Regions from separate parts of the Arthrobacter sp. P4_F10 genome, predicted to be linked through region 3. Evidence: riboswitches for the same ligand, from Rfam matches in the RefSeq annotation. Region 3 holds a riboswitch; each other region holds the start of a gene.
What was found. Region 3 has a riboswitch for S-adenosylmethionine ahead of metX (homoserine O-acetyltransferase MetX). Riboswitches for the same ligand answer to the same signal wherever they lie in the genome.
Positions count from the first base shown of each region.

Region 1: linked by a shared signal. The riboswitch ahead of AC1DR1_RS04190 (aminotransferase class V-fold PLP-dependent enzyme) and the one ahead of metX (homoserine O-acetyltransferase MetX) in region 3 are both predicted to bind S-adenosylmethionine.
Region 2: linked by a shared signal. The riboswitch ahead of AC1DR1_RS14940 (DUF1737 domain-containing protein) and the one ahead of metX (homoserine O-acetyltransferase MetX) in region 3 are both predicted to bind S-adenosylmethionine.

Region 1 is NZ_JBFUJJ010000002.1:276,935-281,748, reverse strand. It holds gene AC1DR1_RS04195 (class I SAM-dependent methyltransferase) at 1-681, opposite strand, end outside; gene AC1DR1_RS04190 (aminotransferase class V-fold PLP-dependent enzyme) at 835-2,253, opposite strand; SAM riboswitch class IV at 2,288-2,401, opposite strand; gene AC1DR1_RS04185 (glutamyl-tRNA reductase) at 2,478-3,857, opposite strand; gene hisN (histidinol-phosphatase) at 3,961-4,773, opposite strand.
Region 2 is NZ_JBFUJJ010000014.1:74,695-79,508, reverse strand. It holds gene AC1DR1_RS14950 (aminodeoxychorismate lyase) at 1-405, shown strand, start outside; gene AC1DR1_RS14945 (ATP-grasp domain-containing protein) at 569-1,525, opposite strand; SAM riboswitch class IV at 1,879-1,992, shown strand; gene AC1DR1_RS14940 (DUF1737 domain-containing protein) at 2,005-2,334, shown strand; gene AC1DR1_RS14935 (rhodanese-like domain-containing protein) at 2,331-2,750, shown strand; gene AC1DR1_RS14930 (O-succinylhomoserine sulfhydrylase) at 2,750-3,958, shown strand; gene AC1DR1_RS14925 (DUF305 domain-containing protein) at 4,074-4,682, opposite strand.
Region 3 is NZ_JBFUJJ010000009.1:124,239-129,052, forward strand. It holds gene AC1DR1_RS12040 (CPBP family intramembrane glutamic endopeptidase) at 1-105, shown strand, start outside; gene AC1DR1_RS12045 (VOC family protein) at 203-841, opposite strand; SAM riboswitch class IV at 1,011-1,126, shown strand; gene AC1DR1_RS12050 (bifunctional o-acetylhomoserine/o-acetylserine sulfhydrylase) at 1,189-2,505, shown strand; SAM riboswitch class IV at 2,621-2,736, shown strand; gene metX (homoserine O-acetyltransferase MetX) at 2,748-3,887, shown strand; gene AC1DR1_RS12060 (MFS transporter) at 4,054-4,814, shown strand, end outside.

The sequences.
Region 1 (4,814 bases), on a different contig from region 3:
GAGGTTGGCCATGACTTTGGCCCGGGTGGACTCCGATGCCGCGAGGTAGTAGCTGCGGGACTTGGTCAGCTCCTGGATGTCCTCCGTGGTGACGGAATCCTCCCACCGGGTCAGGTGGCTCTCCACTCCGGTGAACTCGGGGCCCACCGGCGGGCGGAAGTGTGGCTTGAGGACGTCCCCGGCGTGCATGATGCGTGAGAGCCGGTGCACCCAGGGCACAGCGGTGTCCAGTTGGTTCCAGATCAGGCCCAGCACGCCGTGCGGCCGCAGGATCCGGGCAATCTCGGCGCTGGCCAGGCGAGGGTCGCACCAGTGCCATGCCTGGGCGACCGTGACGAGATCGAACGTCTCTGGCTCCAGGCCCGTCTTCTCGGCACTGCTCTCGATGGCGGTGACACCGGGCAGGGTCCGGCGCAACTGCTCGAGCATGTCCGCTGAGGGGTCAACAGCCACCGTGCGCAGTCCACGTTCTGCCAGAAGCGCCGTGAACTTTCCGGTGCCGGCGCCAATGTCCGCGGCGTCCTTGGCCCCCGCCGGAATCAGCCAGTCGGCCGACTCCTGCGGATAGCTAGGGCGGACGCGTTCATAGTGCTCCCCGCCGTCCTGGAAGCTTTGTCCGAGTTCCTGGCGACGTTCACTGTGCAGTTTGGGGCCACTGTGCAGTTTGGAACCACTGTGCAGTTTGGAGCTACTGTGCAGTTGGGGTCCGCCGCTTGCCACGTGCGATCTCCTTCGGGAAGGTCCTGCTGGTTTCAGATACCTTTCGAATTTACCGCACCGGCGCTGGGGTCCTGATCCTGCCTCGGGTTAGTACGCCTGCTTAGTCCGCCGTGCCTAGTCCTCCGTGCACGGCGCGGCACCAGCGGTGCCCGGGGTGTTCGGCGCCCAGTGAGGGTAGCTGCGGGTATCGTTGGCCGGCACCCAGCGGCCGGCGTCCACCACGTAGTCCCAGCCGAGTCCCGTTTGCCGCAGCTGCTGCAGGCCGGCCAACAGGCGCTCGGCGTCCTCCAGCCGTGAGCCGAGGCCGAAGCTGGCGCGCAGGGAGCCTGCAGGCAGGCCGAGCCGCTTGAGCAGCGGGTGGGCGCAGAAGCGGCCGTCGCGCAGGCCAATGCCGTGTTCGGCCGACAGGTAGGCGGCCACCAGCCCGGCGTCGTAGCCTTCCACCGAAAAGTTCACGACGCCGATGGTGCCGGTGCCCGGCAGATCGACTCCGGGGGAAGAAGCGGGAGTCGAATCGGCAAAGATCCGGTGAACGGTCACGCCGTCAATGCCGTGCAGACCCTCGACGAGGAAGGACCGGATGGCGTCCTCGTGGGCCTGCCACTGCTCCGGGTCCAGGGCCGCGATCACTTGGGTGGCGCGGGCCAGGGCGGCCGCGCCGAGGACGTTCGGCGAGCCGCCCTCGTGCCGGGCGGGTCCGGTGGTCCAGCTGACGGAGTCGAGCCGGGCGTCCCGGACCGCGCCGCCGCCGGCCAGGTGCGGGGTGCCGGCGTCGAGCCAGTCCGTCCGCCCCACCAGCACGCCGGCGCCGAACGGGGCGTAAAGCTTGTGCCCCGAGAAGGCGAGGTAGTCGACGTCGTCCGCGGCGATGTCGATCCGCCGGTGCGGGGCCAGCTGCGCGGCGTCGACGACGATCCTGGCGCCGTACTCGTGCGCCAGTGTGGCAAGAGTCCGGATCGGCAGGATCTCCCCGGTGACATTGGAAGCGCCGGTGACGGCCAGCAGACTCACGCCGCCGCGGGCGAGCTCGTCCCGCAGGCGGTCCACAGTGGCCGCGAGGGTGGGGGCGGCCACGACGCTGCGGTGCGGGACGTTCTGCCAGGGCAGGAGGTTGGCGTGGTGCTCGATGTCGAGGTAGAGGACCTCGCCCACCGGCCGTCCGTCGCGGAGCGGCAGGCAGCCGGCCAGCAGGTTCAGGGAATCGGTGGTGTTGCGGGTGAAGATTACCGAATCATCCGGCCGGCCGCCCACGAAGTCCCGCACGATGTCCCGGGCGTTCTCGTAGACGGACGTGCTGATCTGCGAAGCGTAGCCGGCGCCGCGGTGCACGCTCGCGTAGTACGGCAGGATTTCGTTCAGGTAGGCCGAGACGACGGACAGTGCCGGGGCGGAGGCGCCGTAGTCGAGGTTGGCGTAGCGGGCGTGGCCGCCGGTGATCAGCGGGGCCTGGATTTCGGCGCCGGTGACGGCGGCCAGCGGGCGGGCCGCAGCGGCGTGGAATTCGGGGGCTGCGGGAAAAATGGCAGTTGTCATGGGACCTCACTCGACCAGGACCCCACATCATGGGAATCCGCGCTTGCCGGGTCCGTTCCGGACCGGCCAGGTCGTCACCCGGGGCACCCCACCGCGTCTGGAGGGTTGCCGGCCAGCAAACCGGGGTTTAGCGCTGGCACTCGTGACCTGCATCGAGCGTAGGACATCCGCGCAGCCGGGGAAAAGACGGCCAGCGATTGTGAAGCGGATTATTACGGACACGGCTACGAAGCCGCCGGCGCGGCCGGGACACCTTCCAAGGCAAGATTGTATGCCCCGGGGTTCCGGGCGCCGGTGAGCTGAATGCTGAGGCCGAACAGGGCTTCCAGCGCGGCAGCGTACTCATACTGGCGGCCGTCCGAGGCCAATTCCCGGGCGCGGACCGTTGGGATGTGAAGCAGTCGGCGGACAATTCGACGCATCGCGAGGTTCACATCCTCAGCCTGGGCGCCGCACCCGTATTCCTTCATGACGCGCGCCATTTCAGCCTCGAGGACCTGGTGGACGTGGCCGCGCAGGGCCACAATGGCGGCGTCGACTACGCGCAGTCCTTCTTGTTTTTCGAAGCGAAGCGCCGCTTGCCGGACCAGGACGCCGGCGAGGCGGAGCGCCTCGGCGTCCGCCGGGGGAGCCGCGAAACGCACTGAATCCAGGGTGATCAGTTCAACGCCCGGCAGATCCGCCACCCGGGGGTCGAAGTCATGGCTGGGTGCGAGATCGATGACAATGAGGGCACGGCCTGTGTCATCCCTCCAACCGGCCAGTTGGGCGGCACCTATGCGGGTCTCCGTGCCGCTGCAGCCAATGATGATGTCTGCCCGGGCAACAGCGGCAGGCAGCTCCCGTGCCGTCAGCGCCGTACCGCCCCTGCTCGCCACAAACGCCTCCGCGCGGCCGGATTGGGAGAAGACGGAAATGGTGGGGCATCGACTGTTCCTGAGGATTTCCGCGACGCAAACGGCATAGGAACCGGTGCCGAAGAGGACGACGGACGCATCAGCCAGGGATGGGTGCGCTGCTCCGGCGGCCGCCAGTTCAAGGGCCACATAGGCTATGGACCTGCTGGCGCTGCTGAGCGCGGTCCGCGCCCCCACCTCCTTGCCCGTGCGGGACGCCTCCTGAAACAGCCGGACTAAAAGCCCGCTCGCGGTGCCTGCTGCCTGTGCTGCAGCGAGCGCGCGGCGGACCTGGCCGGCGACTTGACGCTCACCGACCACGACGGAGTCCAGGCCGGCCGCAACGCCGAAGAGATGCTCCGCGGCCGACGCTCCAGAGGAGTGCTCGAACAGGGACGCGAGCTGGGCCACAGGGAGGCGCGTGCAGAGGCGGACAGAGCCCAGGGCCTCGGAGCAGACGGCATCTATATGCTCCCTGGACGCCACCTCGCCGTAGATTTCCAAGCGGCTGCATGTGGACACGACCACGGACCCGGACACGGCGGAACTGCAGGCGAGCAGATTCTGGCCCAGCTCCGAGGAAACGGCCTGGAGCCGGGTGGCCGACTCAATGTCCAGGTCCCGGTACTTCGCCACGAGAACCAGCAGAACCGGTCCGACGTCGGGGTCGAAGGTTTCGGGATCCGCGGCGTGAACCGATCCAGACATGGCCGCCCTCCTGCCACTCGATGCCCACTCCACGCCGTGACCGGCAGCGAAGGTTGGGGACAGCGTCGTACAGGGGCCCTTGGGAATCCTTGAGGGGTGGGGCCTAGAGGAGGTCGTCGAGTCCGGGGTTGAGCCGCTTGAGGACTTCCGAGTGGAGGATCGAATTGGTGGCGAGGGCGTTGCCGCCGAAGGGGCCGTCCTCGCCCTCGAGCGAGGTGAAGCGGCCGCCGGCCTCGGTCACGATCGGCACCAGCGCGGCCATGTCGTAGAGGTTCAGCTCGGGTTCGCAGGCGATGTCCACAGCCCCCTCGGCCACGAGGCAGTACGACCAGAAGTCACCGTAGGCGCGGGTACGCCACACTTCCTCGGTGAGGCCCAGGAACTCGTCCAGGTTCCCGCGTTCCTTCCAGCCGCCAAGGCTGGAGTAGGACAGCGAGGCGTCCTCGAGCTTGGAGACGTTGGATACTTTCAGCCGTGTGGCGGCGGCGAGCGAGCGGCCCGTGTAGGCGCCCGCACCCTTGGCGGCCCACCAGCGCTTGCCCAGTGCCGGTGCGCTGACGACGCCGACCACCGGCTCGCCCTCATCGACGAGGGCGATCAGGGTGGCCCAGACCGGGACGCCGCGGACAAAGTTCTTGGTGCCATCGATCGGGTCAATGATCCAGCGGCGGGAGCCGTGGCCCGAGCTGCCGAATTCTTCGCCCAGGACCGCGTCGCGCGGACGGGACCGGGAGAGCTGGCCGCGGATGGCCTCTTCGGCGGACTTGTCGGCATCGGTCACGGGCGTGAGGTCCGGCTTCGTCTCGATCCGAAGGTCGAGCGCCTTAAAGCGGCTCATGGTCTGGGAATCGACCGAATCTGCCAGTACATGGGCAAGGCGCAGGTCATCGTTGTAGCTCGAAGCGGGTTGGCTCATGGTTCCAAACTACCGTCAAACCGGGCCGCCGGGCGGGAGGC
Region 2 (4,814 bases), on a different contig from region 3:
TACGCCCACCGGCACGGCGCCGACGACGTCATCTTCACGTCCGCGGACGGCCGGGTCCTGGAGGGACCGACGTCGACCGTTCTGCTGGCCCACCTGGAAACCGCGGACGACGGCGCCGGTGGCGTCCGCACAACCCGGCGGCTCATCACCCCGCAGCTGGACAGCGGCATTCTGCCGGGGACTTCGCAGGGCGCCCTGTTCACCGCCGCCAAGGCCGCCGGCTGGGAGCTGGGCTACGGCCCGCTGGAGCCGAAGGACCTGCTGGATGCCGACGCGGTCTGGCTGATCTCCAGCATCCGGCTCCTGGCCCCGGTGAACCACATCGACGGCCAGGAAATCGGCACCCCGGAACTGCGACGCCAGCTCACGGCCGAACTCAACGCACTGTTCGCCACCATCGAATAGTGCGGCCAGGCCGGTGCTGCACGGCAGGCGCCGCTGATACTCACCGGTTTTGCGGCCAGGGACCACGGTAACGACGGCGGTTTGTGGGAACACGCCGTCCTCCGGCCTCAAAGGTGGGGAGACTCAGCGACTGCGTGAGCACACCGTTCTGCCGGGCCGCGCTTCACCCCAGGGCGTCCGCGGGAACCGCCGGGCACCGCCGGAACGAGACCGGGTTGAACGCCGGGAGCATGAAGGTGGCCAGCACGGCGTCGAGCATTTCCGGGGCCCAGGTGCTGTTCTCCCCCAGGGTCGCGCAGACGCCCAGTACCACGGGGGTTCCGTCCGCGCGGCGGCGGATCCGGACCTGGACCGGCCCGGTCAGCCCGAGCGTGCGGACGGCGGCCAGGCCCAGCTTCCGCACGTCCCCGGCCTGGCTCGCCGGCACCCTGCGGCTGACTTCGTCGCTGCCGGCGTGTCCATACGGGGTCCTGGTCTTCTCGAGGACCACCGCCACCGGCGCCATCGCGTTGCGTGCCGGAGTGCCGAACACCAGGCACACGTAGTCGGCGCCCGGGATAAACTCCTGGACAAGTTGCCCCGCCGGCATGTTCTTCCAGCTAACCGAGGCCGTTCCGGCCAGCACGTGGACACCATGGGAGCCTTTGAAGACCCGCGGCTTGACCACCACGGGGCCGGTGAGGGAGGCGAGGGATGCCGGCGCGGCGGCGAGGTCGCCCGGAACCGCGAACTGGGGCACCGGAATCCCGGCTGCCTGCAACGCCCAGGTGGTGAACAGCTGGTCGTTGGCGAGGGCCACCGCGGCGGGGTCGCCCACGATGATCCGCACGTCCTGGGCGAATCCGGCACGGGCCGCGGCCAGGACCGGAAGTTCCACAGTCAGGGTCGGAATGATGACGTTGATGGCTTCACGGTCCACCAGCCGGCGCAGGTCCAGGATCATGTCCGGGTCCGTCGCCGGCAGGAGCCTGACCGCGGCCGCGGCGGCGGCATCCTCCGCCTGGCGGGAGTCGGCGCGGGCGTCGGAGCCGAGATACGGGAGTCCGCGGGCTTCGAGCTGGGCCGCGACGGTCCGGCCGGCGGCGCTTGCTATCCCGGTAACCAGTATGCGCGGGCCCACAATTGCTCCATTCCGCCGTCACCGGCCGGGCCATGGCTGTGGCTCCGACGGTTCCGGGCACTGATTCACAGACAACTTGACAGACAACTTGTTTTGATGGACAGACGGCTCGATTCACGGACAGCCCGGTTAACCTGAGAATCCGGCCGACACGTCGGCCATGCCCTCCAGTAGACGGCGAATCGTCCGCGCACACACGAGTGGGCTGTACCCGAAATTGGAGCCCGCCACTACTCGGCCGGGCCCCGCCCCACGCTGGGCCCGGCCGGCGCCAGCGCCTGGGCGTGGCCCGGTTACGGAACATGACGACGACGGCGGTGCGGGCCGGCGTCGTAGGTGTTACGTTTTTGGGGAGTAATGAGAACCGGTGCCAAGCCCTGACTGGCCGGTCGGCAACCCTCCTTTTCGCGGCGGGGTGCCTCAGGTGAATACTCGGCAATCGAGAATTCGAGCTGCAAGCGTGAAAGAGGAGATCCGTCGTGCCCCCCACGTCAACACCCGCCGTACCCGAAATACTCAGCACCACAGCACGCAGTGCACCACCTGCCGGCGAGGAAAGACTGGCCTACCGGCTGTTCACCGGCACGGATGACCGCGCCTTTTGTGAGCGCGTGTCCGCCGCCCTGGCCGAGGGCTATGTCCTGCACGGAAGCCCCGCCGCCACCTTCAACGGCAGCACCGTGATCGTGGCGCAGGCGCTGGTCCTGCCGGCCGCGATTGCGAGCGCGGACGCCGCCGTGGCCAATGCAGTCGATGAGCTCGATGCCGACGAGATTGACGCTGTTGGGGCATTCGAGGGCCACGCATGAGCTACGCCGGAGACCTCAGCCCCCATGAGGCGTGGGCCAAGCTGGAGGCGGGAGCCCTCCTGGTGGATGTCCGGACCGAGGGCGAATGGGCCCACATCGGCATCCCGGACACGACGTCCGCGGGCGGAAGGCGGAACGATCCGCTTTTCATCCAGTGGAACCTCGCCGGCGGCGTACCGAACCCGCACTTCGTGGAACAGCTAAGGCGAGAGGCACCGGAGGACTCCGCCGTCGAACTGGTGTTCCTTTGCCGCTCCGGTGTCCGCTCGATCGCCGCCGCGACGGCCGCGACGGCCGCCGGTTACACCTCGTACAACGTTCTTGAGGGCTTCGAAGGCGAGACCGACCGTTTTGGCGACCGCACCGTCAACGGCTGGAAGAACCGCGGCCTGCCCACCAACCTTGGAAAGATCTGATGACTTTCAATCCCGACGCCGCCGGCTGGGCCGCCGACACCCAGGCTGTCCGCGGCGGCCTTGACCGCACCGGCTTCCAGGAAACCACCGAGCCGATCTTCCTCAACTCCGGATTCGTCTACGAGTCCGCGGCCGCCGCCGAGCGTGCCTTCACCGGGGAAGACGAGCGCTTCGTCTACTCCCGCTACGGCAATCCGTCCGTCGCCACCTTCCAGGAGCGGCTCCGGCTGCTCGAGGGAACCGAGGCGTGTTTTGCGACGGCGTCCGGCATGTCCGCCGTCTTCACCGCGCTGGGCGCGCTGTTGGCTGCCGGCGACCGCGTAGTCGCAGCCCGCTCGCTGTTCGGCTCGTGCTTTGTGATCCTCAACGAGATCCTGCCGCGCTGGGGTGTCGAGACGGTCTTCGTGGACGGCCCGGACCTGGAACAATGGCGCTCTGCCCTGTCCGAGCCGGCCACGGCGGTATTCTTCGAGTCGCCCTCGAACCCCATGCAGGAAATCGTGGACATCGCCGCCGTGAGCGAACTGGCGCATGCGGCCGGCGCCACGGTGGTGGTCGACAACGTCTTCGCCACCCCGCTGCTGCAGCGCTGCGGAGAGCTCGGCGCGGACGTGGTGGTCTACTCCGGCACCAAGCACATCGACGGGCAGGGCCGCGTGCTCGGCGGGGCGATCCTGGGCACCAAGGAATTCATCGACGGGCCCGTCAAGCAGCTCATGCGGCACACCGGTCCGGCACTCTCGGCCTTCAATGCCTGGGTGCTCACCAAGGGCCTGGAGACCATGGCCCTGCGCGTCAACCATTCCTCGGCCTCCGCCCTGCGGCTGGCCGAATGGCTCGAGGGACAGCCTGCGGTCAGCTGGGTCAAGTACCCGCTGCTGCCGTCCCACCCGCAGTACCCACTCGCCGTGAAGCAGATGAAGGCCGGCGGGACAGTGCTCACGCTGGAGCTTTCGCCCTCGCCGGGACGCACCGCGAAGCAGGCCGCCTTCGCCCTGCTGGACGCGCTGCGGATCATCGACATCTCCAACAACCTGGGTGATGCCAAGACGCTCATCACGCATCCTGCGACTACGACGCACCGCGCGATGGGCCCGGAAGGCCGTGCGGCGATCGGGCTCAGCGACGGCGTGGTCCGGCTTTCGGTGGGCCTGGAGGACGTGGAGGACCTGATCCGCGACCTCGGCCAGGCGCTCAAGCAGGTCTAGCGCTCAAGCAGGTCTAGCGCTCAAGCAGGTCTGGGCCAACGCAGGTCTGGGCCAACGCGGGCGGGGTGGCCGGGAAGGCCCCGGTCCGAAAACCGGACCGGGGCCGGGACGCAGGCTAGAGGTTTGCCAGCAGGGCCTTCATTTCCTGGATTTCAGCTTCCTGGGAGGTCACGATTGCCTTGCTGAGGATGAGGGCTTCCGGGTTCTTGCCTTGGCTGCTTTCAGTCTTGGCCATCATCACCGCGCCCTCATGGTGGGCGATCATCCGGGTCAGGAACAGCTTGGCCGCATCGGTTCCCTGGGCGGCGTCGAGCTTGGTGAGATCGTCACCGCCCATCATTGCGTCGCCCATGCTGTGGCCGCCGGCCATCTGGGTGGGTTCGTTCCAGGTCTTGAGCCAGACCGTCATCTTTTCGATTTCGGGTGCCTGTGCAGCCTTGATCTTCGTGGCGAGTGCGGTGATCCGGGCGTCCATGCCCTGCTTCTTGAGCATCATGTCGCTCATTTCCACGGCCTGGGCGTGGTGCGGGATCATCTCCTGGGTGAACATGGTGTCTGCCGCGTTGTGGTCCGAGGCGGCGGGGGCCGGGCTGGACGACATGCCCATGCCGCCGCTCATGCCGGGCATGGTGCCGGCGGGTGAACTTCCGGAGTTGCCCGCGCAGCCGGCAAGGGCGATGGCGGCGGCGATGCCAAGGGCAGAAATGGTCAGGGTCTTCTTCATGGGGGTCAAGTCCTTCAATAGCCAAAATGGCGTTGTTGCACGCCTGCGGATGGCACGCCCGCGCCGGGGGAAAAATCCGGCCGGAACGTGTGGGGTAAGGAGGGGCGCCGGGCACCACACGGCAAGGCCCCG
Region 3 (4,814 bases):
ACGCGGACCAAACGGGTGATGCCGCTCGTGATCGCCCACGCCATCCTGGACACCGTGGCGTTCGTGGGATTCAGCCTGTTCGGCAAGGCCGTGGGCCTGGGCTGAGTACCTGGCCGGCCTTTAAATGATCTCGGCCGCCATCTCCTAGGTGACATCGTTGGCACCTAAGAGATGGCGGCCGAAGCGTGGGGCAGGTGGAGCGTTAGATCGTGACCGCTCCGGAGGCGGTCTCGAAGGTGACAGAGAGGATGCCCGGAGTACCGTGCGGCGCGATCCAGTTCACGGCAACGTCTTCCAGCGGCTTTTCAACCGGCTCGCCCAGCCATTCCGTCACGCGCGCTGCCGAACCGGCAATGGTCAGTGCGGACATCTTGACTTCGCTCGCGTAGGCGTTGGACGGGTGCAGCTCCGGGTCGCCCTCCCATTTGAGCATGTAGGGCACCTGGGGGTCGGCGATGAGCCCCAGGATGCCGATCTGCTTCCAGACCAGTTCGCGGCCGTCCGGAAACTTCCGGTTGCCGTTGACGGCCGCGCGGCCCAGCCGCTCCTCGAACGGGGCGAGATCGTCAACCTCGACGCACCAGCCCATCCAGCCGCCGCCCGCTTCCGAGCGTGCCCGGACTGCCTGGCCGAACGGGGCCTTGTCCGATGCCGGGTGGTTCAGGACCTCCACGACTTCCAGGTACTTGTGTCCCGCGAGCGGGATAATCATGTTGCGTGTCCCGAAACGGGGGTGCACTCCACCCTTCACGGCTTCAACGCCGAGGGCAGACGCAATACGTTCAGTGGTGGCTGCCAAGCCATCGTGTTCACAGGCGTAAGAGACGTGATCCATGCGCATGCCATCATCTTGGCACTTTGTGATGGACCTCTCAGCTTAGGTTCCCCTAACCGTCATGGGATGTCCGACGGCGGCAGGCTCGGTGTCCCGGGAGGCGCCGCCACGGCAACCGTCTTCATCTTCGTCACAAAGCTTCCAGGGCTCCGCCGCCATTCCTACACTGAAGCCAGGTCATGAGTGCCAGCGCACAGCCCCGGCTTGCTGGCCGGCAACCCTCGTATCGCGGTGGGGTGCCCCGGGTGAGGACCTGGCCGTCCGGCGCCCGCCGGAGGGCAAGCGCGGCGCCTGTGCCGGTCCGGGCCCAAAGCCCTGGCCGGTGCTGTGCCCGGTCCCTTTGAGGAGCATCAATGTCCAACGCCTGGTCCTTCGAAACCCGCCAGATCCACGCCGGCCAGGAGCCGGACAGCGCCACCGGTGCGCGGTCCCTGCCCATCTACCAGACGACGTCGTTCGTGTTCCCCAGCGCCGAAAGCGCCGCCAACCGCTTCGCACTCGCCGAACTCGCCCCCATCTACACCCGGATCGGCAACCCCACCCAGGACGCCGTCGAGCAGCGCGTGGCCAGCCTGGAAGGCGGCCTCGCGGCCCTGCTGCTCAGCTCCGGCCAGGCCGCGGAGACCTTCGCGATCCTCAACGTCGCCGAGGCCGGGGACCATGTGGTGGCCAGCCCCAGCCTCTACGGCGGAACCTACAACCTGCTCGCCCACACGCTGAAGAAATTCGGCATCTCCGTGACCTTCGTGGAGGACCCGGACAACCTGGACCAGTGGCGGGACGCCGTCCGGCCCAACACCAAGCTGTTCTTCGGCGAAGTGGTCTCCAACCCCCGCCAGGACGTCCTGGACATCGAGGGCATCTCCGATGTGGCGCACGAGGCCGGGGTGCCGCTGATCGTCGACAACACGCTCTCCACCCCGTACCTGATCCGGCCCATCGAGTGGGGCGCGGACATCGTGGTCCACTCCGCCACCAAGTACCTCGGCGGCCATGGCGCCGCGATCGCCGGCGTGATCGTGGACTCCGGCAACTTCGACTTCGGCAAGGACCCGGAGCGGTTCCCCGGTTTCAACACCCCGGACCCTACCTACAACGGCCTGGTCTACGCCCGCGATCTCGGTGCGGAGGGGGCGCTGGGCGCGAACCTTTCCTACATCCTCAAGGCCCGCGTCCAGCTCCTGCGCGACCTCGGCTCCGCCGTGTCCCCGTTCAACGCCTTCCTCATCGCCCAGGGCATCGAAACGCTGAGCCTGCGCGTCGAACGCCACGTAGCCAACGCCACCAAGGTGGCGCACTGGCTGGAGGCAAGGGACGACGTCGAATCGGTCGCCTACGCCGGGCTGCCGTCCAGCCCCTGGTACGAGCGAGGCCGCAAGTACGGGCCCAAGGGGACCGGCGCCGTCGTGGCGTTCAACATCGCCGGGGGAGCCGAGGCCGGCAAGCGGTTCGTCGATGCGCTCGAACTGCACTCGCACGTCGCGAACATCGGCGATGTCCGTTCCCTGGTGATCCACCCGGCGTCGACCACCCACAGCCAGCTCTCGCCCGAGCAGCAGGCGATCGCCGGCGTCAATCAGGGGCTGGTGCGGCTTTCGGTGGGCCTGGAACACATCGACGACATCCTCGCGGACCTCGACGCCGGATTCCGCGCGGCCAAGGGCGCCTAGGCACGCAGGGCGGCCGACGGCCGGTGTCCCCTCGACGGGACGGCCGGCCGCCGGGCTGTCACATGGAAGTCACAATCTTCGTGATTTCCGCCCCCTGTTTCGTAGACTCGTACCAGGTCATGAGTGCCAGTGACAGCCCCGGCTTGCTGGCCGGCAACCCTCCTTTTGCGGCGGGGTGCCCCGGGTGAAGACCTGGCCTGCCGGTCAGCTGACGGCAGGCAAGCGCGAAGATAGGTCCTCACATGACGATTGCCGTCACCCGCACGGGTGCTCCCGAAACCAAGCCATCCCGCAACCCGGACGGGACCGTCCAGTACGTCCGGATCGGCGACCTGCAGCTCGAATCAGGGATTCCGCTGCCGGATGTGGTCCTCGCCTACGAGACGTGGGGGACCCTGAACGCGGACGCCTCCAACGCCGTCCTCATAGAACACGCCCTGACCGGCGACACGCACGTGACCCGCGGCGACAGCGAGGAACCCGGCTGGTGGGAACAGCTCGCCGGACCCGGGGCTCCCGTGGACACGGACAAGTACTTCGTCGTTTCAATCAACATCCTGGGCGGCTGCCACGGTTCCACGGGACCCTCCACCCCGGCCCCCGACGGGCGCCCCTGGGGATCGCGGTTCCCGCTCGTCACCCTGCGGGACACCGCCGCCGCCGAGGCGCGGCTGGCCGACGCCCTGGGCATCGGCACCTGGTATGCCGTGCTGGGCGGCTCACTCGGCGGCGCGCGCGCACTCGAATGGGCCGTCACGTTCCCCGGCCGGGTCCGGCGCTGCGCCGTGATTTCCGTCGGCGCCAGCAGCACGGCCGAACAGATTGCCTTCGCGCAGGCCCAGACCCTGGCCATCCGCCAGGACCCCCATTTCAACGGCGGAAATTACTACGGCGGCCCGGAACCCGAAGCAGGTCTCGCCCTCGCCCGCCGCATCGCGCACATCACCTACCGCTCGGCGGCCGAACTGGACGGCCGGTTTGGCCGGAACGCCCAGGAGTCCGAGGCGACCCTGGAAGCCGGGTCGCTGGCCGGACGCGGGCGCTTCCAGGTGGAAAGCTACCTGGACCACCAGGGCAGCAAACTGGTCCGGCGCTTTGACGCGAACAGCTACATCGCCATCACCGAAGCCCTCATGAGCCACGATGTCTGCCGGGGGCGCGGAAGCCTCGGGGAGGCCCTTGCTCCGGCCACCGCAGAGTTCCTGGTGGCGGCCGTGGACTCGGACCGCCTGTATTTCCCGGCCCAGTCCCGTCAACTGGCCGAGGCCTTGCCGGGCGGCCCGGAACTGCACATCATTGAAGCGCCGATCGGCCACGACGGCTTCCTGACCGAAATCGGCCAGCTCAGCGCCCAGCTGCGGGAGGCCTTCTTCGGCCACTAGACCACATCGGTTGTGCATTTTTGCAGACGCGCTCTGCACTAATGGCCGTTGATGCTCAGGGCGGGAGCGTCCATACTCATGGGGAATGACGCCATGTGCCCTACATCACGGGCGTCCTCAGCCCAATGGTCCACAGGGTGTCGACGGAGACACCGAAGGAGTCACGATGAGTACGGAAAACGCCGCGAGGCGCGCTGAAGAAACGGACGTCAAATCGTCCGGCCTGAAGAAGGTAGTCACGGCCTCCATGGCCGGCACGGTGGTTGAGTGGTATGAATTCTTCCTCTATGCCTCCGCCGCCACCCTTGTCTTCGGCAAGCTGTTCTTTCCCAATACCGGTTCGGAATTGGACGGCATCATTGCCGCGTTCGTCACCTATGCGGTCGGCTTTGTTGCCCGCCCCATCGGTGGCATCGTCTTCGGCCACTTCGGCGACAAGTTCGGCCGCAAGAAACTGCTCCAGCTGAGCATCATCCTTGTCGGCGTTGCCACCTTCGCGATGGGCTGCCTGCCGACTTTCCAGCAGATCGGCTACTGGGCCCCGGCCCTGCTGGTCTTCCTGCGCTTCGTCCAGGGCTTCGCCGTCGGCGGTGAGTGGGGCGGCGCAGTCCTCCTCGTTGCCGAGCACAGCCCGAGCAAGTCCCGCGGATTCTGGTCAAGCTGGCCGCAGTCGGCGGTTCCGATGGGCAACCTGCTGGCCACCGGTGTGCTGTTCACCCTGTCCGCCACGCTGTCCTCCGCCGAGTTCCTCAGCTGGGGCTGGCGTGTGGCCTTCTGGCTCTCTGCTGTGATCGTGATCGTCGGCTACTACATCCGCACTAAGGTCCAGGACGCCCCGATCTTCCTGGAGGCCCGCAAAGAGGTCACCGTTGAGAACAAGGGCTACGGCGTCGCCGAAGTCTTCCGCCGCTACCCGCGCGGCGTCTT